One region of the Kocuria flava genome, then DNA from elsewhere that is predicted to be linked to it. Evidence: riboswitches for the same ligand, from Rfam matches in the RefSeq annotation. Region 1 holds a riboswitch; each other region holds the start of a gene.
The links. A riboswitch is a leader RNA that binds a small molecule or an ion and turns the genes downstream of it on or off. The one in region 1 is predicted to bind thiamine pyrophosphate.

Region 1 (7,360 bases):
CGTGATCATCCCGTTCCTCGGCGCCGCCCTGAACCTGCTGCTGCTGCGGCGCAACCGGCTGCAGCGGACCGTGGCGATCGGCGCGCTCGTGCTCAGCCTCGTCGTCGAGACGGTCGTGCTCGTCGGCACCTGGGACCTCGGCCCCCAGGCCGTGCACCTGGGCGGCTGGGAGGCGCCGTGGGGCATCGTCATGGTCGTCGACCAGCTCTCCTCCCTGCTGCTGGTCGTCTCCACGGTCGTCTCGCTGTCCGTGCTCGTCTACGCGACCGGCCAGGGCGTGGCCGACGGCGACGACGAGGGGCCGATCTCGATCTTCCACCCCTCCTTCCTCATCCTCGTGGCGGGGGTCTCCAACGCCTTCCTGGCCGGGGACCTGTTCAACCTCTACGTCGGCTTCGAGATCCTGCTCGTGGCCTCCTACGTGCTGATGACGATGGGCGGGACGGTCCAACGCATCCGCACCGGCGTCACCTACGTGGTCGTCTCGGTGATCTCCTCGGTGCTGTTCCTCATCACCATCGCGATGATCTACGGGGCCACCGGCACCATCACCATGGCGGACCTGTCGGTGAAGCTCGCCGAGCTGCCCGTGGGCACGCAGCTGCAGCTGCACCTGATGCTCGTGATCGCCTTCGGGATCAAGGCCGCCGTCTTCCCCCTGTCCTTCTGGCTGCCCGACTCCTACCCCACGGCCTCCGCACCCGTCACCGCCGTGTTCGCGGGCCTGCTGACGAAGGTCGGGGTGTACGCGATCATCCGCACCGAGACCCTGCTGTTCCCGGCCGAGCGCATCGACGGGCTGCTGATGACGGTCGCGCTGCTGACGATGGTCGTGGGCATCCTGGGCGCCCTCGCCCAGATCGACATCAAGCGCATGCTCTCGTTCACGCTGATCAGCCACATCGGCTACATGATCTTCGGGGTGGCCGTCGGCACCGCCGAGGCGCTCGCGGCCACCGTGTACTACGTGGCCCACCACATCGTGATCCAGACCAGCCTGTTCCTCGTGGCGGGGCTGATCGAGCGCCGCGGCGGGTCCACGAACGTGGACCGCCTCGCGGGCCTGGCCCGCATCTCCCCGCTGCTGGGCCTGCTCTACCTGGTGCCCGCGCTCAACCTCGGCGGGATCCCGCCGTTCTCCGGGTTCCTCGGCAAGGCGGGCCTGCTCCAGGCGGGCGTGGCCCGCGGGGACTGGCTCTCCTACGTCCTCGTGGCCGGCGCCGTGCTCGTGTCCCTGCTGACGCTGATGGCGCTGATCCGCGTGTGGAACCGCGCCTTCCTGCGCGCCCCGGAGGACGCCGAGTACCCCGACCCGATCCTGATGGCCCCCGTGCCGGCCGGCTCCCGGTTCCTGCTGACCTCCGGCGGGGTCGACGACCAGGCGGGCCGCTTCGGCGGCAAGGGCGACGTCCGGCTGATGTCGCCGTCGATGCTCGGGGCGACCTCCGCGCTCGTGGCCGTCGGGGTGGCCCTGACCGTCTTCGCCGGACCGCTGTTCCAGCTCGCGGACAACGCCGCGGAGAACCTCGTGCGCCCCGAGCGCTACGTCGGCGCGGTCCTGGACCTGTCCACGGGACCGCAGCCCGTGGTGGAGGAGGCCCCGTGACCCGGCCCCGGAACCCGCTGCTCGTCGAGCTGCCCCTGCTGGTGTGGCTCGTGCTCGTCTGGGGCGCCCTGTGGGGCGACTTCCGGGCCGGCAACCTGGTCTTCGGGGCGCTGCTGGCCCTGCTCGTCACCTGGGTGCTCTACCTGCCGCCGGTCCAGCTTTCCGGGCGGTTCAACCCCGTGCACTTCGCGCTGTTCACGGCCACCTTCGTGTGGCAGGTCGCGAAGGCCAGCTTCGAGGTGCTGCTCGTGGCGCTGCTCGTGGGACCGCGCACGCGCAACGCCGTGGTCGGCGTACAGCTGCGCACGCGCTCCGACCTGCTGCTCACCGCGACCGGGCACACCATGACGCTGATCCCCGGATCCCTCGTGATCGAGGTCGACCGGGCCAACGGCACCCTGTACTTCCACGCCCTCAACGTCCGCACCCCCGAGCAGGCCGAGGACTTCCGCCGCGCCGTGCTGCGCATCGAGGCGGCCTGGATCCGGATCATGGGCACCCGGGAGGAGCTCGCGGCCCTGCGCGCGGAGCGCCGCCCCGGGACGGGCAGGGCCCAGGACAGCGCCGCGATCCGCGCCCCCATCACCTCCCAGCAGCAGATCGTGCGGGGCCGGGGCGACGACGACGGGGCCGCGGCCGAGACCACCGACCGACCCGCCGGGCAGGCCGTGCCCGGGACAGAGGAGGACCGCCCGTGATGGAGATCGCCGTGGGCATCGCCGCCGTGCTGCTGAGCCTGGGCGCGGCCGGCACCCTCTACCGCCTCGCCAAAGGGCCGTCCCTGCTGGACCGGGTCGTGGCCACCGACGTGCTGCTCGCGATCGTCGCGGCCGCCCTCGCGGTGGACATGGCCTACCACGGGCACCTGGACAACCTGGTGCTCATGGTCATCGTCTCGCTCGTGGGCTTCATCGGCTCCGTGACGGTCGCCCGCTTCGCGACCCAGACCGCGGAGCACGGGCGGTGAGCCCCGTGACCGAGACCGTCCTGGACGCCGCGACGGCCGTGTGCCTCGTGGTCGGCGCCCTGATGTCGCTGGCCGCGGCCGTCGGCCTCGTCCGCTTCCCCGACCTGCTGACCCGCATGCACGCCGGCACCAAGCCCCAGGTATTCGGGCTGCTGCTGATGCTCACCGCGGTCGCCCTGGGCAGCCGCAACGCGTGGATGATCCCGCTGATCGTGCTCGGGTGGGTGTTCCAGCTGCTCACGGTTCCCGTCTCGGCGCACATGGTGGGGCGCTCGACCTACCGCACCAAGCACCTCAACCGCGACACCCTCACCCAGGACGACCTGCAGGAGGTGCTCAACCGCGTGGGCCCCGACGGACAGCACACTGACGGCCCCGGGCGGACGCGCTAGGCTGGGACGGATCCCAGGGGCCCCCGCCCCGGCCCGCGACCCAGAAGGAGCACCCGCCCATGAACACCAAGATCCTGCACCTGCTCGGCACCGGCGCCTCCCTCGGCGGCGTGGCCCTGACGAACAAGGTCCTGGCCGCCGGCTGGAAGAAGGTCACGGGCCAGGAGCCCCCGGCCAAGAACCCGGACCCGGACGAGGCCTGGACGGGGATCATCATCTGGGCGCTGATGACCGGTCTCGTCGGCACGGTCATCAAGGTCGCCGTCAGCCGCAAGGTCTACGAGCTGGAGAACAAGCCGAAGGCCACCAGCGGCTCCGAGGTCTGAGCCCGCCGCCGGCGCGCGAGGGCGGGGCCTCCGTCCCGGGGAACCGGGAGCGGGGCCCCGCCCTCGCGCACGCCCGGGCGCACACCGATCCGGGCGCCCCGGTCCCGCGCAGCCCCGTCCCGCGCAGACCGGTCCCGGGCCTCCCGTCCAGAGCACCCCGGTCCCGCGCGCGACCGGCCCGGGTACCGGCGGCGGCCCCGGCACAGTAGACTGGGCGGCACTTGAACGACAGGGGAGCGCACCCCGCCGGCGACGGCGGCACAGCGCTGAGAGTGCGGATCACCGCAGACCCTCGAACCTGCTCCGGTTAGCACCGGCGAAGGGAGTCGAGCACCTCGGGACGGTCGTGCGCGCCACGGCGCGCCGTGCCGTCCTCCCCTCCTGGCACCGATCGGCTCGCTGAGCCCAGGAGGCAACCGCCGTGAACACCACCGTCCACCGTCCCACGGACCGCACCCGCCCCGCGCGCCGGCTCTCGTGGCGGGTCGTCGACATCGTCGTCGCCGCCGTCCTCGCCGCCGTGTGCGCGGTCGTGTTCTGGGCCTGGTCCAACCTGCTCTACCCCGCCGTGGCCGCCGCCGCCGTGGCCTACCCGCCCGCGACCGGGCTGATCACCGGCGGGTGGCTCGTGGCCGGCGTGCTCGGCGGGCTCGTGATCCGCAAGCCGGGCGCGGCGCTGTTCGTGGAGCTGCTCGCGGCCGTGCTGCAGGGCCTGCTCGGCACCCACTTCGGCTGGACCGTGATCCTCTCCGGCCTGATCCAGGGCCTGGGCGCGGAGCTCGTCCTCGCCGCGTGGCGCTACCGCCGCTTCGACGTGCTGGTGGCCGTCCTGGCCGGGGCCGTCAGCGGGCTGTTCCTGGGCGTGAGCGAGAACCTGATCTACAACTACGAGTGGGCCCTCTCCCACCAGGTCGTCTACGCCGTCCTCGCCGTGCTCTCCGGGGCCGTGCTCGCGGGGGCGCTGATGTGGGCCGCGGTCCGGGCGCTCGCGCGCACCGGCGTGCTCGACGGCCTCGCCTCCGGCCGGGCCGCGCGCCGGTGACGGCCACCGCGGCCGCGTCCGCCCGCGCCCGGCCCGCCGCCCGCGGCGCCCGGGTCGAGGCCCGGGGCTTCGGCTGGCACCACCCCGGGCGGGCGGAGCCCTCCCTGCACGGGATCGACCTCGTCCTGGAACCGGGGGAGCGGGTCCTGCTCCTCGGGCCCTCGGGCGCGGGCAAGTCCACCCTCCTGCACGCCCTCGCGGGCGTGCTCCACGACGACGACGGGCAGACCCGCCTCGGCGAGCTGCTCGTGGACGGCACGGACCCCGAGCACGCCCGGGGCCGGGCCGGGCTCGTGCAGCAGGACCCCGAGTCGGGGGTCGTGCTCTCGCGCGTGGGCGACGACACCGCGTTCGGCCTCGAGAACCTCGCCGTGCCCCGGGAGCAGATCTGGCCCCGGGTGCGGGAGGCCCTCGACCGGGTGGGGCTGGACCTGCCCCTGGACCACCCCACCGCGGCCCTGTCCGGCGGGCAGAAGCAGCGGCTCGCGCTCGCCGGCGCCGTCGCCACGGACCCCGGCCTGCTGCTGCTCGACGAGCCGACCGCCAACCTCGACCCCGACGGCGTGCGGCAGGTCCGGGAGGCCGTCCTGGCGTGCCTCGAGCGCAGCGGCGCGACCCTCGTGGTCGTCGAGCACCGCACCGCCGTGTGGGCCGACGCCGTGGACCGCGTCGTCGTCCTGGGCCGCGACGGCGGGATCAGCCACGACGGCCCGCCCGCGGAGGTCTTCGGCGCCGCCGGCGACGAACTGCGCGCGGCCGGCGTGTGGGTGCCCGGCTGGGTGCCGCCCACCCGCCCGGCCCCGCGGCCGGCCCCCGGGGCGCCGGAACCCGAGCCCCTGCTCACGGGGGAGGACCTGGCCGTCTCGCGCACCCGCCCGACCCGGCGGCAGCTGCGGGCCCGCCGCCGGGCCGCGCGCACCGGCCGCCCGGTGGACGACGCGGCCGCCGGGCGGGACCTGCCCACGGCGGCCGCCGGGGTGGACGCCGTGCTCCGCCGCGGGCGGGTGCTCGCGCTGACCGGCCCCAACGGCGCGGGCAAGTCCACGACCGCCCTGACCCTCGCGGGGCTGCTGCCCCCGGTCCGGGGGCGGGTCGAGGCCGCCCCCGGACTGGCCCGCGGCGCCGGGCCCGACCCGTTCGCGTGGCGCGGGCGCGAGCTCGTGGCCCGGATCGGGACGGTCTTCCAGGAGCCCGAGCACCAGTTCCTGCGCCCCACCGTGCGCGAGGAGCTCGAGCACGGGCCCCGCCTCGCCGGCGCGGACCCGCAGGAGCGCCGCCGCCTGGCCGACGGGCTGCTGGCGCGGCTGCGGCTGGCCCACGTGGCGGAGGCGAACCCGTTCACCCTCTCCGGCGGGGAGCAGCGCCGGCTGTCGGTGGCCACCGTGCTGGCCACCGCCCCCGACGTGCTCGTGCTCGACGAGCCCACCTTCGGCCAGGACGCCCTGACCTGGGCCGAGCTCGTGGAGCTGCTCCTCGAGCTGGTCGAGGCGGGCACGTCCGTGCTCGCGGTCACCCACGACGCCGAGTTCGTGCGCGCGATCGGCGCCGAGGCCCTGGACCTGGCCCGCCCGGCGGCAGGAGCACGGCGGTGAACGCCCTCGCCCTCGCCCCCGCGGCCCGGCGCTCCCTGCTGGGCCGCACGGACGCGCTCGTGAAGCTGGCCGGGGCCCTGCTGCTGACGGCGGTGCTCGTGGTCAGCGCCGACCCCGTGACCTCCGGCGTCGTCCTGGCGGGGGAGCTCGTGCTCCTGGGACTGGCGGGCCAGCGGCCGCTGGCCCTGCTGGTGCGCGCCTGGCCCCTGGTGCTCGCCGCGCTGGTCAGCGGCTGGGGCACCGCGCTGCTCGCGGAGGACTCCGGACCGGTGCTGCTGGACCTGGGCCTCACGCAGCTGTCCGCCGGGGCCGTGGCCGCCGGTGCCGCGATCGCCCTGCGCGGGCTGGCCCTGGCCCTGCCGGGGCTGTTGGTGCTGCTCACCACGGACCCCGCGGACCTCGCCGACGGCCTCGCCCAGACCCTGCGCCTGCCGGCCCGCTTCGTGCTCGCCTCGCTCGCGGCGCTGCGGCTCGTGGGCGTGCTGGCCGCGGAGTGGGACACGCTCGCGACGGCCCGGCGGGCCCGCGGCGCCGGCGGCGGCCGCGGCCCGCTCGCGGCGCTGCGCGAGTTCGGCGGTCAGGTCTTCACGCTGCTCGTGCAGTCGCTGCGCCGGGCCACCCGGCTGGCCGTGACCATGGAGGCCCGCGGCTTCGGGGCCGGACCGCGCACGTGGGCCCGGGTGCCCCGGCGGTCCTGGCGGGACGCGGCCGTGCTCGCCGCGTGCGCCGCGCTCGCGGCGGCGGGGCCGGTCGTGGCGGTGCTGGCGGGCCAGCACCGGTTCATCTGGTCCTGACCGGCGGCCCCGCGCGCCTCCGGACGGACCGGTCCCGGGCGGCTGCGGGCCTGCGGCGCCCGGGGCGCCGGGGCCGGAGCGTCCGGCCCCGGCACCGCCGGGGTGCCGCCCCGACGGGACCCCTCCTGCCGGCCGGAGCGCGTCCCGGTCGCCGGCCCGCGGCTCAGGCGCCGGCGACCCAGCCGGTGACGAGGCGCGTGAGCTGCGGGTTGACCGGCAGCGGCTGGGCGTCGAGCCGCCGCACCGGGACGGCCAGCCGCACGCTGGAGACCAGCCAGACGCCGTCGGCGGCGAGCAGGTCGGCCGGGTAGAGGGGGCCGTAGCCCAGCTCCCAGCCGTCCGCGCGGGCGGCGGTGAAGATCGCCGCCTGGGTGGTGCCCGGCAGGACCCCGCGGGAGGGCTCGGGGGTCACCAGCTCGCGCCGGTCCCCGCGGACCCGGGCGCAGACCACGGAGGAGGTCGCGCCCTCGAGCACGCGGCGGTCCTCGGCGGTGAACACGGCGTCGTCGGCGCCGAGGGTCCGGGCGTGGCGCTGGGCGGCCATGTTCACGGCGTAGGACAGCGTCTTGGCCCCCGGCAGCAGCCACGGGTAGCCCGCGTCCAGGGCGGGGTCGTGCCCGCGCGGCAGGAGCACGACGTCG
Region 2 (7,360 bases), 1.2 Mb from region 1:
ACACTCCATGACCCGGGTCACGTCACCAGCTCGACTCCCCTGGAGGCGGTGTTGGCTACCATGAGGACGCCCACTGGGACGGCTCAGCGGGCAGGAAGATTGGGTGGGAGACGATGGACGCGAAGCAGGGCTCTGCGGCGGCACCGATCCTGGTGCTGCACAAAGTGGCCCAGGTCTTGGACTGCTTCTCCGTCGAGGAGCCCGAGCCGACCCTGCAGCAGCTGATCCGGAAAACCGGCCTGCCCTCCAGCACGTGCCAGCGGCTGGTGCAGAACATGGTGCGAGAAGGATTCCTGGACCGCGACGGGGATCGCTACCGGATCGGCATCGGGCTCGTCCGCTGGGCCACCCCGGGAACGGTCGGCCTCGATGTCGTGCGTCTCATCAAGCCGATCCTGCAGGAACTGCGCGATGAGACCGGGGAGAGCGCCTGCTTCTACACCCGCGACGGGGCGTTCCGCACCGTGGTCGCGGTCGCCCAGACCCGCCATGTGGTGATGCGCCCGTTCATGGTCGGCCAGGTCATGCCCATCCACGCCGGGGCCCCGGGCAAGATCTTTCTCGCCTACGACCCGGAAGCCTGGCAAGCCCTGGAGCAGGCGCCGCTGACCAAGTTCGCACCCGCCACCCCGGACAGCCTCGAGCTCCTGCAACAACAGACCGCAGCGGCCCGGGAGCAGGGTTTCTACGCCGCGTTCGGTGAGCGCCACGCCGACGTCGGGTCCATCAGCGCCCCCGTCTTCGACCACGCCGGGGACCTCGCCGGGGTCCTGGGCCTGGGCTTCCCCACGCAGCGCGTCGGACCCGATGACGTCCCCCGCCTGGGGCCCGTCGTCCGCCGGGCAGCCACGCGAGCCAGCCAAGCACTGGGGCATGACATCGCGCAGGCTTGAAAGCACGGGGTCCCAGAATGATGCGGGCCCGTAGGCGGCGGCCGTCACCTCGGGCGGCGGAGGCCTCGTTCCGATCCTGGACGCAGCGGTAGGGCCGGCGCGCTGCCCGACATTGGATGCTTGTACGTCACATCCCGTCCGGGGTGCCGCGGTGCCGGGTGCGCTTAACGCCGTGCTTTCTCGCCGGGGTGCCACCTGCGCACAACGGGTCCGGGCGGCGTGACGTCTACGACATCATGGGCCCGTCGAGGGGGGGCGCCCTGTGCACGAAGTCGGCGACGTCGTCGTGGTGAATCCCGGTCAGTTCCGCCAACTCTTCGATGCTCGCCCCTTTCCGGTGCAGGGTGTACATGGCGTGGTTGCGTTCTTGCACCGCCGCGCCACGGTCCATGATGAGCGTGTGGATCCGGTCGGTGAGGTCGTTGATGCGCCGTCGAAGAGCGTCGGCCTCGTCCAAGCACGTGTCGTCGTGGTCTGTGGGCGTGTCGTTCGGCATCAAGTGGATCGTTTCTTCCTGAATAGGGGGTCTCGGGGTTGTCTCCGCGCTGGGACCTCGAAGAGGGGCTGGGTGCGGAACCGGCTCCCGGTGTGTCGTCGTGTGTGGGGGCGATCGGGGGTGCATGGCAGGCATTGCGCTGCTCGTGCCCCTTGGCCCGAGCAGCGCAACGTCTGCCGCCTCATGGGTCAGCGCATGCGGTGGGTGAATCCCTCACATGGTGGGGGTCGTCGGCACCTCGAGATAGACCTTGTTCCCGGACGCCCGGAACTGGGCGGACTTGGCTTGCATACCGGCTCGGGCCGCTTGCTCCTGTGGGCCGCCGAAGCGGTCGCGGATGTCCTGGGAGATGCGCATGGAGCAGAACTTCGGCCCGCACATTGAGCAGAAGTGGGCGGTCTTGGCCGGTTCGGCCGGCAGCGTCTCGTCGTGGAAGGCCTCGGCGGTGTCCGGGTCCAGGGACAGGGCGAACTGATCGCGCCAGCGGAACTCGAAGCGGGCCTTCGACAGCGCGTCGTCACGTTCCGCGGCTCCGGGGTGGCCCTTGGCCAGATCGGCGGCGTGGGCGGCGATCTTGTAGGTGATCACCCCGGTCTTCACATCGTCCTTGTTCGGCAGCCCCAGGTGCTCCTTCGGGGTGACGTAGCAGAGCATGGCCGTGCCGTAGCGGGCGATCTCGGTGGCCCCGATCGCGGAGGTGATGTGGTCATAGCCCGGGGCGATGTCGGTGACCAGCGGGCCCAGGGTGTAGAAGGGGGCGCCGTGGCACAACCGCTGCTGGCGTTCCACGTTCTCCCGCACCAGGTGCAGGGGCACGTGCCCGGGGCCTTCGACCATGACCTGCACGTCGTGCTTCCAGGCCCGGGCGGTGAGTTCGGCCAGGGTGTCCAGCTCGGCGAACTGCGCGGCGTCGTTGGCATCAGCGATCGACCCCGGGCGCAGGCCGTCGCCGAGGGAGAAGGCGACGTCGTAGCGGGCGAAGATCTCGCAGAGCTCCTCGAAGTGGGTGTAGAGGAAGTTCTCCCGGTGGTGGGCCAGGCACCACCCGGCCATGATCGAACCCCCGCGGGAAACGATGCCGGTGACCCGCTCGGCGGTCAGCGGCACATAGCGCAGCAACACCCCGGCGTGGATGGTCATGTAGTCCACGCCCTGTTCGCACTGCTCGATCACCGTGTCGCGGAAGATCTCCCAGGTCAACGCGTCGGCTTCCCCGTTGACCTTCTCCAGGGCCTGGTAGATCGGCACGGTCCCGATGGGCACCGGGGAGTTGCGGATGATCCACTCCCGGGTTGTGTGGATGTCCTCACCGGTGGACAGGTCCATCACGGTGTCCGCGCCCCACCGCGTGGCCCACTGCATCTTGTCCACCTCCTCGGCGATCGAGCTGGTGACGGCGGAGTTGCCGATATTGGCGTTGATCTTCACCAAGAACGCCCGCCCGATGATCATCGGCTCGGCCTCGGGGTGGTTGATGTTGGCGGGGATGATCGCCCGCCCCGCTGCCAGCTCGGAGCGGACCAGTTCCACCGCGCAGTTCTCCCGCAGCGCCACGAACCGCATCTCCTGGGTGATGATCCCGGCGCGGGCGTAGTGCATCTGTGTGACGGTTCGGCCGTCCCGGGCTCGCAGCGGGACCGGGCGGGCGCCTTTCCACTCCTGGGAGGCGGCCCCTCGGCGGATCGCGGTGCGACCGTCGTCGAGCAAGTTCCGCACCCGGCCCGCGTAGGCCTGCACGTCACCTCGGCCGGCGATCCAGGACTCCCGCAGCGGTGGTAACCCCACGACCGGGTCACTGCCGGGACCGGCCGTGCGATAGACCTGCAGTGGGGGATTCGGGGTGTTACCGGGGCTGTCCCCCATGGTGATCTCGGTGACCGGCACGCGGAGGTCGTGCTCCGGATCGTGGACATGCGTCAGAGCAGACTGAGCAGATGCGCTCATGATGGGGTTCCTCTTCCTTCGCCGGCATTACCCGGACAGGTTCGACGGTCGCAGGCTGCCTCAGCCCGATCTCAGCCCCTGCAATAGGGCTCCCGTGTGGATGACACCGACCCTAACACCCCCGGGAAATCGGTCACCATCCAGATGACCACCGCGTCCGGGACTGCCGCGCCCAACGGTTAAGACGACTCCCCTCGGCCGAAGTCACCGACACGGCTGGGGCGCAGGCGCCCAAGGTCTGGGTGGGTGAGCGCTCCTATCGTGCCAACGCTTCCAGCGACACCTGGTGGCCGACCTACCGTCGGTCGCCGCTCCGCGCGGGCGATCCGCCCTGCTTCACGCAGACTGCTGCGCGCCGCTACTTCACGTCGGAGGGGTGCTTGGCCAGGGGCACCACGGTGATGTCCATGTAGGGGAACAGCGGCAGGTTCTGCAGGATGTCGTGCAGCTCGTCGTGGGAGTCGACGTCGAAGAGCGAGTAGTTGGCGTACTCGCCCACCACGCGCCAGATCTCCGGCCACTTCCCGGAGCGCTGCAGCTCCTGCGAGTAGGCCTTCTCGGTGGCCTTGATCTCCGCGGCCTCCTCGGCGGGCATGTCGGTGGGCAGGTGGATGTCCATGTGGACCAGGTACTTCACGGTGCGTCCTTCCGTCGGGATGGGTGTTCGGGACCGGTGTCCGGGATCGGTTCCCGGGCCGGGTGCGCGGGCCGGGTCTACCGGTCGGTGCGGTAGCGGGCGAGCTTGTCCTCGTCCACGGCGGTGCCCACCCCGGGCACGTCCGGGACGCGGATCCGCCCCTCGGCGATGACCACGGGCTCGGCGAGGAGGTCGTCGGACATGTCCAGGAAGTTGGACAGCTCCCCGGCCCGCTTCGAGGTGTGGACCAGGGCGGCGCCGAAGACCACGGAGGCGACCGTGCCGACCTGGGTGTCGATCTGGTTGCCCACGTAGACGTCCACGCCCATGCCCTCGGCCAGGCCCACGATCTTCGCGGCCTCGGTGAAGCCGGAGCGGGCGGTCTTCACCGCCAGCAGGTTCGCCCCGCCGGTGAGGATCTCCCGGGCGGCCTCCCCCAGGTTCGGGGCGGACTCGTCGGCGGCGATGGGGATCGTCGAGTGCTCCACCAGCCGGCGGCGGCCGAGGACCTCGCGGGCGTCGTCGGGCTCCTCGAGGAACTGCAGGCCGAGGTCGGCGGTGCGCCGCAGCACCTCGGCGGCCTCGTTGGCGGACCAGCCGCGGTTGGCGTCCATGTAGATCTCGGCGTCCTCGCCCAGGCCCTCGCGCAGCACCCGGGCGGCCTCGACGTCCAGGGACAGCGGGCGGCGGCCGGTCTTGAGCTTGAAGGTGGTGATCCCGTAGGTCTCGCGGAACTCGAGGGCCAGGTCCAGCAGCTCGGCGGCGGGCTGGAAGCCGAGCATGTGGGAGACGCGCATCGAGTCGGTGTACCCGCCCAGCAGCTTCGACACCGGCTGCCCCAGGGCCTGGCCGATGACGTCCCACAGGGCGATGTCCACCGCGCCCTTGGCGGTCTCGTTGTGGACCGTGCGGGCCATCACCGCCTGGGCCTTCTCGCGGTCGAGGACGTCCAGGCCCACCAGCTGGGGGGCGAAGAGGTCCTCGACGACGGCCACGATGGACTTCTGGGTCTCTCCGTAGGTGTAGGGCCGCGGCGGGGTGTCGGCGGTGCCGACGATCCCGTCGTCGGTGGTGATGCGCACCAGGACGTGGTCGGCCTCGTGGACGGCTCCGGAGGCGAAGTGCAGCGGGTGGAGGTAGGGGATCGAGTAGGGGATCGCCTCGATGGCTGCGATCTTCATGGGCGGGCGGACCCTTTCCTGGGCGGGCGGTTGACGTCAATGTTGGTGATGTCGATGCGGGGACCGGCGCGCCTTGGCTAGAGGCCGGCGGCATCCTCGGAGCACCTGCCCCGAGGATGCCGACGAAGGGCAGCAGGTCTGTAAGCAGCGCCCCGGTTTATTTGACCTGCCCTTCCTTGGCGAGGACGTAGTCGTAGACGACCTCCTCGCCGACCCTGCCGTCGGTGCGCGGGGCCGGGTCGAGCATCAGCTCGGGCTTGACCGCCGAGGCGATGTCGTCCTCGTTGTGCGGGTCGCCCGGGAAGTACAGCTGCTGGGTGACCAGCTGGTAGCCCGGGGCCGAGACCTTGATGTGGATGTGCGCCGGGCGCCAGGCGTGCCACCCGGCCGCGGCGATCAGCTGCCCGCAGGCCCCGTCGGTGGGGATCTGGTAGGGGGCCGGGCGCATCGTGTTGATCTCGAAGTAGCCGTTCTCGTCGGCCTTCACGGTCCCGCGGAACAGCCACTCCGGCAGCCCCGGGGCGTACTGGGAGTAGAACCCGGCCGCGTCGGCGTGCCAGATCTCCACCTGGGCGTCCTTGATCGGGTTGCCCTCGGTGTCGGTGAAGTGGCCCTTGAACAGCAGCGGGGTGCCCTCCTCGTCCTCGCGCATCTCCAGCGTGGCCGGGGTGGGCAGCACCGGGGAGTCCGGGACGTAGTAGGGGCCCTCGATGGTGCCCACCGCGCCGGGACGCTCGGCGGAGTTGACGTCCTCGATGGTGTGCTCCAGCCACACGTCCAGGAACAGCGGCCACTCCCCGTCGGTGCCGACCTTGATCAGCCACGCCTTGAGCGCGTTGTACTCCTCGTAGGTGACCTGGTGCTCCACGGCGATGTCGTTGATCGCCTTGATCGCCGCGCCCGCCAGCAGCGACACGCGCTCCTTGGGGACGTCGAGCCTGGCCAGCTTGCCCGAGGCCGCGAAGCGCTCGGTGGCCTTGGAGCCGGCCTCGACCGCCGTGCCCTCGTTCTCTCGGCGGGCATCTGTCGAAACGGCCTCGGTTTGGGGGTTGGTCATGGTCTCCACGCTCCTTGTGGTCTGTCGTTGGACATGAGGTGTTGTTGTCGCGACGGGCGCGCCTCCAGCGGGGCCCGCCGTGACGGTGGGTGGTGGCCCGCGGCCCCAGGCAGACGACATCCTGGGGCCGCGGGCAGTCAGGGTGCGACGGGTCAGCGGTCGCGGAGGGCGCCGCCGAGTCCGGTGCGGTCGCGGTCGCGCTGGAGGTAGGCGTTGACGTCGGAGCCGTCGAAGAGGTCCGGGACGGTCCAGCCGTCGAGGTCGTACTCGGCCATGCAGTCCTCGACCATGCCGTGCATCGTGTCGGTCGCGCCGCTGTTCTTGGCGTGCATGAGCATCTCCACGCGCACGTTCTCGTGGTTGCCCGAGTAGTTGCGCTCGTAGAGCTCGTGGCGGCCGCCGAACTCGGAGCCGATCGCGTCCCACAGCAGCTTCATGAGCTTGACCCGGTCCACGGCCTGGATGCCGTTGGACCCGCGCACGTACTTGTCGAGGTAGGGGCGGATCTCGGCGTTCTTGAAGTCCAGGGATCCCGAGGGCAGGTAGATCAGCCCGGAGGCGACGTCCTGCTCGATGATCTCCTTGATCCGCGGGTAGCCCTGGGCCATGAACATCCGGTAGGCCAGCCCGTAGTCCATCTTCGGCAGCACGGACCCGTTCGGCCCGGGATCCGGGTTGAGCATCATCGCGTCGACCAGGCCCCAGAACAGGTTGCGCCAGCCGATGACCTCCCCGGCGCGGGCCTGCACGCCGCGGAAGTCCTGGGTGCCGCCGATCTCGAGGGCCTTCAGCAGCAGCCCCGCGATGAAGTCCAGCTTCACGGCCAGGCGAATGCAGCCCTGAAAGGTGAAGCGCTGGATGAACCCGGTCTGGGGCATGAAGCCGTTGATCTGGTCGGGATCGCCGTAGGCGAAGATGTTCTCCCACGGCACCAGCACCTTGTCGAAGACGAACACCGCGTCGTTCTCGTCCATGCGCGAGGACAGCGGGTAGTCGAACGGGGTGCCGGTGACGGCGGCGTTCTGGGCGTAGGAGGTCCGCGAGATCAGCTTGATGCCCGGGGCGTCCATGGGCACCGTGCAGATCAGGGCGAACTCCGGCTTCTTGATCGGCAGCCCGTAGTGGGAGATGAAGTTGAAGTTGGTGATGGCC
Region 3 (7,360 bases), 790 kb from region 1:
CGCTGGAAGCACCCACCCTCTACGGCATCAGGCATGGGTGGTGCGGACGGTGCCCGCACCGGGGCCGGCGGGGCCGGCCCGGGGACTACTCGGCGGCAGCCTGGATGTTGACGACCTTCCGGCCCCGGCGGGTGCCGAACTCGACCTGGCCGGCGGCCAGGGCGAACAGGGTGTCGTCCCCGCCGCGGCCGACGTTCTGGCCGGGGTGGAAGTGGGTGCCGCGCTGGCGGACGAGGATCTCGCCGGCGTTGACGGTCTGGCCGCCGAAGCGCTTCACGCCGAGGTACTGCGCGTTGGAGTCGCGGCCGTTGCGGGTGGAGCTCGCGCCCTTCTTGTGTGCCATGGGGTGTGCCTACCTTCGTGTCAGGACTGGCGTCTGCTGTCGGATGAGGGGACCGGGACGGTCAGGCGTCGATGCCGGTCACCTTGACGGTGGTCAGCTCGGCGCGGAAGCCCTGGCGCTTCTTGTAGCCGGTCTTGTTCTTGAACTTCTGGATGGAGATCTTGGGACCGCGCAGGTCCTCGACGATCTCGGCCGTGACCTTGACGTTGGCCAGGGTCCCGGCGTCGGAGGTCACCTTGTCCCCGTCGACCAGCAGCAGGGCAGGAAGCTGGATGGTGCTGCCTGCACCGCCGGCGACGCGGTCAAGGGTAACGAGGTCTCCGACGGAGACCTTTTCCTGGCGGCCGCCAGCGCGGACAATCGCGTACACCACTTGGGAACTCACTTCTCTCGACGTCTTTGATGGAACAGTTCGGGTCGAGCGCACACCTGACAGGACCAACGACGTTGAGACGAGCCGCCGGTGACCGGGCCGTGGGACCGAGCCGTGGTCAGCGCAGGGTCGCCGCAATTTCAGGAACTGCACCCGCATGTGCCGCCGGGCGGGGCGTCCGGAGTCGAACGCGCGCGCACCAGGCATGGCACCGAGGGTCAAGACTACTCGATCGCGCCAACCCGCGGCAAACGACCCGCCGCCCCGGCCCCGGCACGCCCCTGTCCGCCCGGCCCGGCGGCGGTGCCGGCGAGCGGCGGTTCGAGGGGTGCCGCGAAGAAGTCCCGCTCGAGCGCGCACGCCTCCAGGAACGCCTCCCGCATCCGCTCGCGCAGCGCCGGGGAGGCCTCCCGGGCCGCCTCGTCGAGCAGCCGGCGGGCCGTGCGGGTGGCCTCCTGGAAGCCCTCGTCGGCGTAGGTGGCCAGCCAGTCCGCGTACGGGTGCTCGGCGTGCCCGGCGGCCTCGGCCAGCCCCTGGAGGTGGCGTCCGACCTCCGCGTAGACCCAGTAGCACGGCAGCACCGCGGCCAGGCCCACCGGGTACGGCTCGGCGGCCGTGGCCGCCAGCAGGAACGCGGTGTACCGGCGGGTGGTCGGCCCGGCGGCGGCGGGGCGCTCCCGCCCGGCCTGGCGCAGCCGGGCCCGGTGCAGCTGCGCCTCCGTCTCGGTGCAGCTCAGCGAGCCCGCGGCGAAGAACCGCCGGGAGGCCTCGTCCGGGGCGCGCGCCGCCAGCTGGGCCAGCGCCCGGCCGTAGTGCTCCAGGTACTGCAGGTCCTGGTCGAGGTAGGCCAGGAACGGCTCCGGCGCGAGCCGGCCGTCGCCGAGCCGGCGCACGAACTCCAGCTCCTCGATCTGCCGGCGCACCCCGGCGGAGTCGGCCCACAGCTCCTCGCTGAACCGCTCCGGTGCCGTGCCCCAGGACGCGAGGGCGTCCTGGACGTGGTGGAAGTGGTGGACCGGTCCGCTGCCGCCGCCCACCTCGAGCCCGTCGGCCTCCGCCAGCGCGCCGCGCAGCCACTCGCGGGCGATCCGCAGGCTCGTCGGCCAGTCCCCGTGCCGCACCTGGAGGGTGGCCAGGGCCGAGGAGAGGGAGCAGCCGGTGCCGTGGGAGTTGGCCGTGGGCACGCGGGCGCCGTCGAGGGCCACGAGGGGCTCCGGCGAGCCGGGCCCCACGAGGGCGTCCGGGGTCCGGTCCCCGGCGAGGTGCCCGCCCTTGACGAGTACGAGCACGTCGTGGGTCCGGGCCACGCGGTGGCCCTGCGCGAGCGCGGCGGTCCACGACGGGGCCGGGTCCTCCCCCGCCAGCACGGCCAGCTCCTGCAGGTTGGGGGTGACGAGGTCGGCGAGCCCGAGCACGGCGCGCAGGGCGTCCTCGGCGTCGGGCTCGAGCAGGCGCCCGCCGCTGGTGGCGACCATGACCGGGTCGAGCACCACGACCGGCAGACGGTGCTGCGCCAGCCACCGGGCGACGGCCTCGATCACGGGCACCGAGCCGAGCATGCCGATCTTCACGGCGTCGACCACGACGTCGTCGCTGACCGCCTCCAGCTGGGCGGTGAGGACCTCGGCGGGCGGGACGTGCACCGAGCGCACGCCGAGGGTGTTCTGCACGACGACGGCGGTCACGGCGCTCATCCCGTAGCCGCCCATCGCGGCGATCGACTTCAGGTCCGCGTGCTGGCCCGCCCCGCCGGTGGGGTCGGTGCCGGCCACGGCCAGGACGCGGGGCACGCGCGCGCTCACCGGGCCCCCTCCCCCGCGGCGGGGCCGGCGGCGGCCGGTTCCGGCGGCCCGTCCGGCCCGGCGCCCGGCGCGCGGCCGGACGCGGTGAAGGCCCGCACGTAGCGGGCGGCCGCGGCGGCGGGGTCCGGGGCGGCGCAGATCCCCGAGACCACCGCGAGCCCGGCGGCCCCGGCGGTGCGCAGCGGGGCGGCGTCCTCGACGCGCACCCCGCCGATGGCCAGGCACGGCAGGCCCGTGCGGGCGGCGGCGCGGGCGAAGCCTTCGACCCCGAGCGGCGCGGGGTGGTCGGGCTTGGTGCGCGTGGCGTGCACGGCGCCCACGCCGAGGTAGTCCACGGTGCCCGGGGGCAGCGCCGAGGCGGCGGCCAGCTCCCCGGCCGAGGCCGCGCTCAGGCCCAGGACCGCGTCCGGGCCCACGACGCGGCGGGCGAGTTCGACGGGCAGGTCGGCCTGCCCCACGTGCACCCCCGCCACGGGGGCCCCCGCGGCCCGGGCCGCGAGGTAGACGTCGGCGCGGTCGTCGACGAGCACGGGCACCGCACGGCCCACGCGCTCGGCCACGGCCACGAGCAGGGCCGTGAGCTCGCGGGCGGAGGCGTGCTTGTCCCGGACCTGGACCATGCCGGCGCCACCGGCCACGGCGGCCGCGACGACGTCGGGGACCTGGCGCGGGGCGCTGAGGGCGGTGTCGGTCACGAGGTGCAGGACGAGGGCCGCGGGGTCGAGGCGGGCGCTCACCGGTCGTCCTCCTCGCGCACGAGCCGGGCCCGGGCGGCGACCTGCTCCGGGGTGATCCCGTGCAGCCGGTCCAGCAGGGCCACGGCGAAGGAGCCCGGCCCCCCGGCGGCGCCCGCGGCGTCCTCGGCGGCCAGGGTGTAGACGGTGGTGGCCGCGACGGCCGCGGCCGCCGGATCCTCCGCCACGGCGGTGAACGCGGCCGTCAGGGCCCCGAGGGCGCAGCCGCCGCCGGTGATGCGGGTCAGCAGCGCGCTCCCGTGGGGGACGCGCACGACCGTCCCGCCGGCGGAGCGCACCAGGTCCACGGGTCCGGACACGGCGACCGCGCACCCGGCCCGTGCGGCCAGCTCGGCGGCGGCACCGCGCGCCGCGTCGACGTCGTCGGTGGCGTCCGTGCCGCGGCCGCCGGCGCCGCCGGCGAGGCCGATCACCTCGGACGCGTTGCCGCGCACCACCGCCGGGCGGAAGGCGAGCAGGTCGCGGGCGAGGGCGGTGCGCACGGGCAGCGCGCCGACGGCCACCGGGTCCAGCACCCAGGGCCGGCCCGCGCGGGAGCGGGCGCCGACGGCCTCGTAGGCCGCCCCGCGCTGCTCGGCGGAGGGCGTGCCGGTGTTCACGAGCAGCCCGTCGGCGAGCTCGGCGAACACCCCGCCCTCTCCCTGGATGTCGGTCATCGCCGGGGACGCGCCCACGGCGAGCAGGACGTTGGCGGTGACGTTGGCGACCACCGTGTTGGTGATGCACTGCACGAGCGGGGCGGCCGTGCGCAGCCGCTCGAGGGCCGCGGCGGCGGCCTCGGCGAGGGCGGGGTCCGGGGGCGCGGCGCTCCCGGGCCGCGGCGGGGAGGTGGAGACGGCATCGCGCATTGCGACATCCCTTCGCTAGTACTGACTAGATCAGGTTCGACGGGTGTGATCTCAGCCGCTGCTCGCGGCACCCCGTGTCACGTGGTCCTGCCAGTCTAGCCATCCGTGCGGCGCGGGGCCCGGCGGGTCCGGACCGGTGCGGCGTGCCCGGCGCGGGGCCCGGCGGTTCGGCGGTCGGGGCGGGGACGGCCCCGGTCGGTAGGCTGCCCCGGCCGCCCGGACGGGGTCCGTGCGCGGTCCCCGCGCCGGGACCGGGACGGGGAAGGACCCCGGCCGCGCGGGCCGGGGTCCTTCCGGGTGCTGCAGGGTCGGGCGCCGGGGCTCAGCCCTCGCCGGCGGGACGGCCGCTGGTGAGGTCCTCGGCCTTGACGCCGACGCCCACGATGGTCGGGGCACCGGAGCCCTGCGGGCGCTCCTGCCCGGCGGGCCGGGCGGGCAGCTTCGCGACGTGGCGGGCGCCCTCGGCGGCCGCGGCCTCCTCGGCGGTGACCGTCGCCTCGCCCGCCCGTCCGGCCGGGGCGCTGGCCCGGCGGGAACGACGACGGGGCCGTGCGGGCTCCTCCGGGCGGGCCGGCTCCTCCTGCCGCGGCTGCTCCGCCTGGCGGGGCTGCTCCGCCCGGCGGGCGGGCTTCTCCCGCGGGGCGCGCTCCTGCCGCGGGGCGCGCTCCTGCCGCGGGGCCGGCTCGGGCTCGGGGGCACGGCGCGCCGGGGTCTCGGCCTGCGCGTCCGCCGGGGCACCGAAGGCGTCGGCCAGGGAGTCCAGCGTCAGCCGGGCGCCCTCCGCAGGGCGCCCGGGCTGCTCGCCGGCCGCGGCGTGGCCCTGCGGGAGCTCGATGACCTCGCCCTTGATCGTCAGGCGCGACGCGGCGCCGTCCTGCTGCTCGGGCGCGGCCCCGCGGTCCTGACCGCGGTCCTCGCCACGGTCCCCGGCGCGCTCGCCGCCACGGTCCTCGCCGCGGGGCTCCTCGCGGTCCCCGGGCTCCGGCCGCTGCGCGGACTCGCCGCCCTGGCCCCGGTTGCGGCTGCGCTTGCCGCGCCGCTTCTTGCGGGAGCGTCCGGACCCCTCCGAGCGGCCCTCGCCCTCCTCGCCCCGGGCCCCCTCCGCCGCGGGAGCCGTTCCGGCCGCCGCGTCCTCGGCGGCGGTCTCGGCCGGCACCTCGTGGTGGGTGGCGGCGGCGATGGTCGCGAACGCGGTGCGGGCCGCCTCGGCCTTCGCCTTCTCCGCGGGATCCGCCTCGGCCGGGCGGGCCTCGGCCCGCGGCGGCTGCTCGGCGCCGCCGCGGCGGCTGCGCTTGCGCTCGGTGCGGTTCGGGCGCTGCTCGCGGGACTCGGAGCCGGACCCGCCGGCGCGGCCCTCGAGCGGGTGGTCGTGGACGACGACCCCGCGGCCGGCGCAGTGCTCGCACGGCTCCGAGAAGACCTCGAGCAGGCCCGTGCCCATGCGCTTGCGGGTCATCTGCACGAGGCCCAGCGAGGTGACCTCGGCGACCTGGTGCTTGGTGCGGTCGCGCCCCAGGCACTCGACGAGGCGCCGGAGCACGAGGTCGCGGTTGGACTCGAGGACCATGTCGATGAAGTCGATGACGATGATCCCGCCGATGTCGCGCAGGCGCAGCTGCCGCACGATCTCCTCGGCTGCCTCGAGGTTGTTCTTGGTGACGGTCTCCTCGAGGTTGCCGCCGGAGCCGGTGAACTTGCCCGTGTTGACGTCGACGACGGTCATCGCCTCGGTGCGGTCGATCACGAGCGAGCCGCCCGAGGGGAGGTAGACCTTGCGGTCCAGCGCCTTCTGGATCTGCTCCTCCACCCGGTAGTGCACGAACAGGTCCTCGTCCTCGTCCCAGCGCTTGAGCCGGTCCAGGAGGTCCGGGGCCACGTAGGTCACGTAGGCCTCGATGTTGTCCCAGGCCTCCTCGCCCTGGACGACCATCGTCGTGAAGTCCTCGTTGAACACGTCCCGGACGGTCTTGATGGTCAGGTCCGGCTCCGCGTAGAGCATCTCGGGGGCGAGGGTCTTGGAGGAGCCCGCCCGCTCCTGGATCTGCTCCCACTGCGCCCGCAGCCGGTTGATGTCGTGGGTGAGCTCCTCCTCGGAGGCGCCCTCGGCCGCGGTGCGCACGATCACCCCGGCGCCGTCCGGCAGCCGGTCCTTGAGGATCTTCTTCAGCCGGTTGCGCTCGACGTCGGGCAGCTTGCGGGAGATGCCGGTCATCGACCCGCCGGGCACGTAGACGAGGTAGCGCCCGGGCAGGGAGATCTGGCTCGTGAGCCGCGCGCCCTTGTGCCCGACCGGGTCCTTGGTGACCTGCACGAGCACCGAGTCCCCGGACTTCAGGGCGTTCTCGATCCGGCGCGGGCCGCCCTCGAGGCGCGACGCGTCCCAGTTGACCTCGCCGGCGTAGAGCACGGCGTTGCGGCCCCGTCCGATGTCGATGAACGCGGCCTCCATGGAGGGCAGCACGTTCTGGACCTTGCCGACGTAGACGTTGCCGATCAGGGAGTCCTGCTGCGTGTGGGAGACGAAGTGCTCGGCGAGCACCCCGTCCTCGAGCACGCCGATCTGGATCCGGTTGTCCTTCTGGCGCACGAGCATCTGCCGCTCGACCGACTCGCGCCGGGCGAGGAACTCGGCTTCGGTGATCACCTGGCGCCGGCGGCCCGTCTGGCGGGACTCGCGGCGGCGCTGCTTCTTGGCCTCGAGGCGGGTGGAGCCCTTCACGGCCACGACCTGGTCGGGCCCGGCCGGTTCCGCGCCGCGCGGGGCGCGCACGCGGGTGACGGTGTTGGGCGGGTCGTCGTCGCTGCCGCCCACGAGCTCCATGTCGACGTCCCCGCGGCGGCGCCGGCGCCGCCGCCGGCTCGTGACGGGTCCGTCGGGCTGCTCCCCGCCCTCGTCCTCGGCCTCGGCGGTCTCGGCGTCCACGCCGTCGCCCTGGTCCTCGAACGAGGCCTCCTCCTCGCGGTGGCGGCGGGCCTCCCGGCGGCGGGCCGCCCGGGCCTCCGCCGCCTGCCGGATCTGGTCCAGGTCCGGGGCGTGGAACATGATCGAGGTGGCCGTGACGGCCGAGCTCAGGGCGGTCAGGGGATCCTCGTCCTGCTCGGGCTCCGGCGCCCCGGGCTCCTGCTCCGGGACCGGCCGCTGCGCGGCGGTCCCGTCGGCGTCCGCGGGCTGCGCGGCGTGCCGGTCGGTGTCCGGCCGCTGCGCAGCCGTCCCGTCGGCGTCCCGGTGCGGGGCATCC

Region 2: linked by a shared signal. The riboswitch ahead of thiC (phosphomethylpyrimidine synthase ThiC) and the one ahead of AS188_RS15470 (ECF transporter S component) in region 1 are both predicted to bind thiamine pyrophosphate.
Region 3: linked by a shared signal. The riboswitch ahead of thiM (hydroxyethylthiazole kinase) and the one ahead of AS188_RS15470 (ECF transporter S component) in region 1 are both predicted to bind thiamine pyrophosphate.

Annotation. Positions count from the first base shown of each region.
Region 1 covers NZ_CP013254.1:3,460,975-3,468,334, reverse strand. The annotation lists gene AS188_RS15495 (Na+/H+ antiporter subunit D) at 1-1,606, shown strand, start outside; gene AS188_RS15490 (Na+/H+ antiporter subunit E) at 1,603-2,304, shown strand; gene AS188_RS15485 (MrpF/PhaF family protein) at 2,304-2,573, shown strand; gene mnhG (monovalent cation/H(+) antiporter subunit G) at 2,636-2,965, shown strand; gene AS188_RS15475 (DUF4235 domain-containing protein) at 3,025-3,291, shown strand; TPP riboswitch at 3,512-3,633, shown strand; gene AS188_RS15470 (ECF transporter S component) at 3,713-4,333, shown strand; gene AS188_RS15465 (ABC transporter ATP-binding protein) at 4,330-5,925, shown strand; gene AS188_RS15460 (energy-coupling factor transporter transmembrane component T family protein) at 5,922-6,719, shown strand; gene AS188_RS15455 (aminodeoxychorismate lyase) at 6,883-7,360, opposite strand, start outside.
Region 2 covers NZ_CP013254.1:2,306,408-2,313,767, forward strand. The annotation lists gene AS188_RS10280 (IclR family transcriptional regulator) at 114-893, shown strand; gene AS188_RS10285 (hypothetical protein) at 1,120-1,389, opposite strand; gene thiC (phosphomethylpyrimidine synthase ThiC) at 1,603-3,333, opposite strand; TPP riboswitch at 3,330-3,439, opposite strand; gene catC (muconolactone Delta-isomerase) at 3,692-3,970, opposite strand; gene AS188_RS10300 (mandelate racemase/muconate lactonizing enzyme family protein) at 4,048-5,151, opposite strand; gene catA (catechol 1,2-dioxygenase) at 5,309-6,208, opposite strand; gene AS188_RS10310 (4-hydroxyphenylacetate 3-hydroxylase N-terminal domain-containing protein) at 6,361-7,360, opposite strand, start outside.
Region 3 covers NZ_CP013254.1:2,666,785-2,674,144, forward strand. The annotation lists gene rpmA (50S ribosomal protein L27) at 86-343, opposite strand; gene rplU (50S ribosomal protein L21) at 405-716, opposite strand; gene AS188_RS11900 (bifunctional hydroxymethylpyrimidine kinase/phosphomethylpyrimidine kinase) at 941-2,518, opposite strand; gene thiE (thiamine phosphate synthase) at 2,515-3,255, opposite strand; gene thiM (hydroxyethylthiazole kinase) at 3,252-4,121, opposite strand; TPP riboswitch at 4,112-4,206, opposite strand; gene AS188_RS11915 (ribonuclease E/G) at 4,444-7,360, opposite strand, start outside.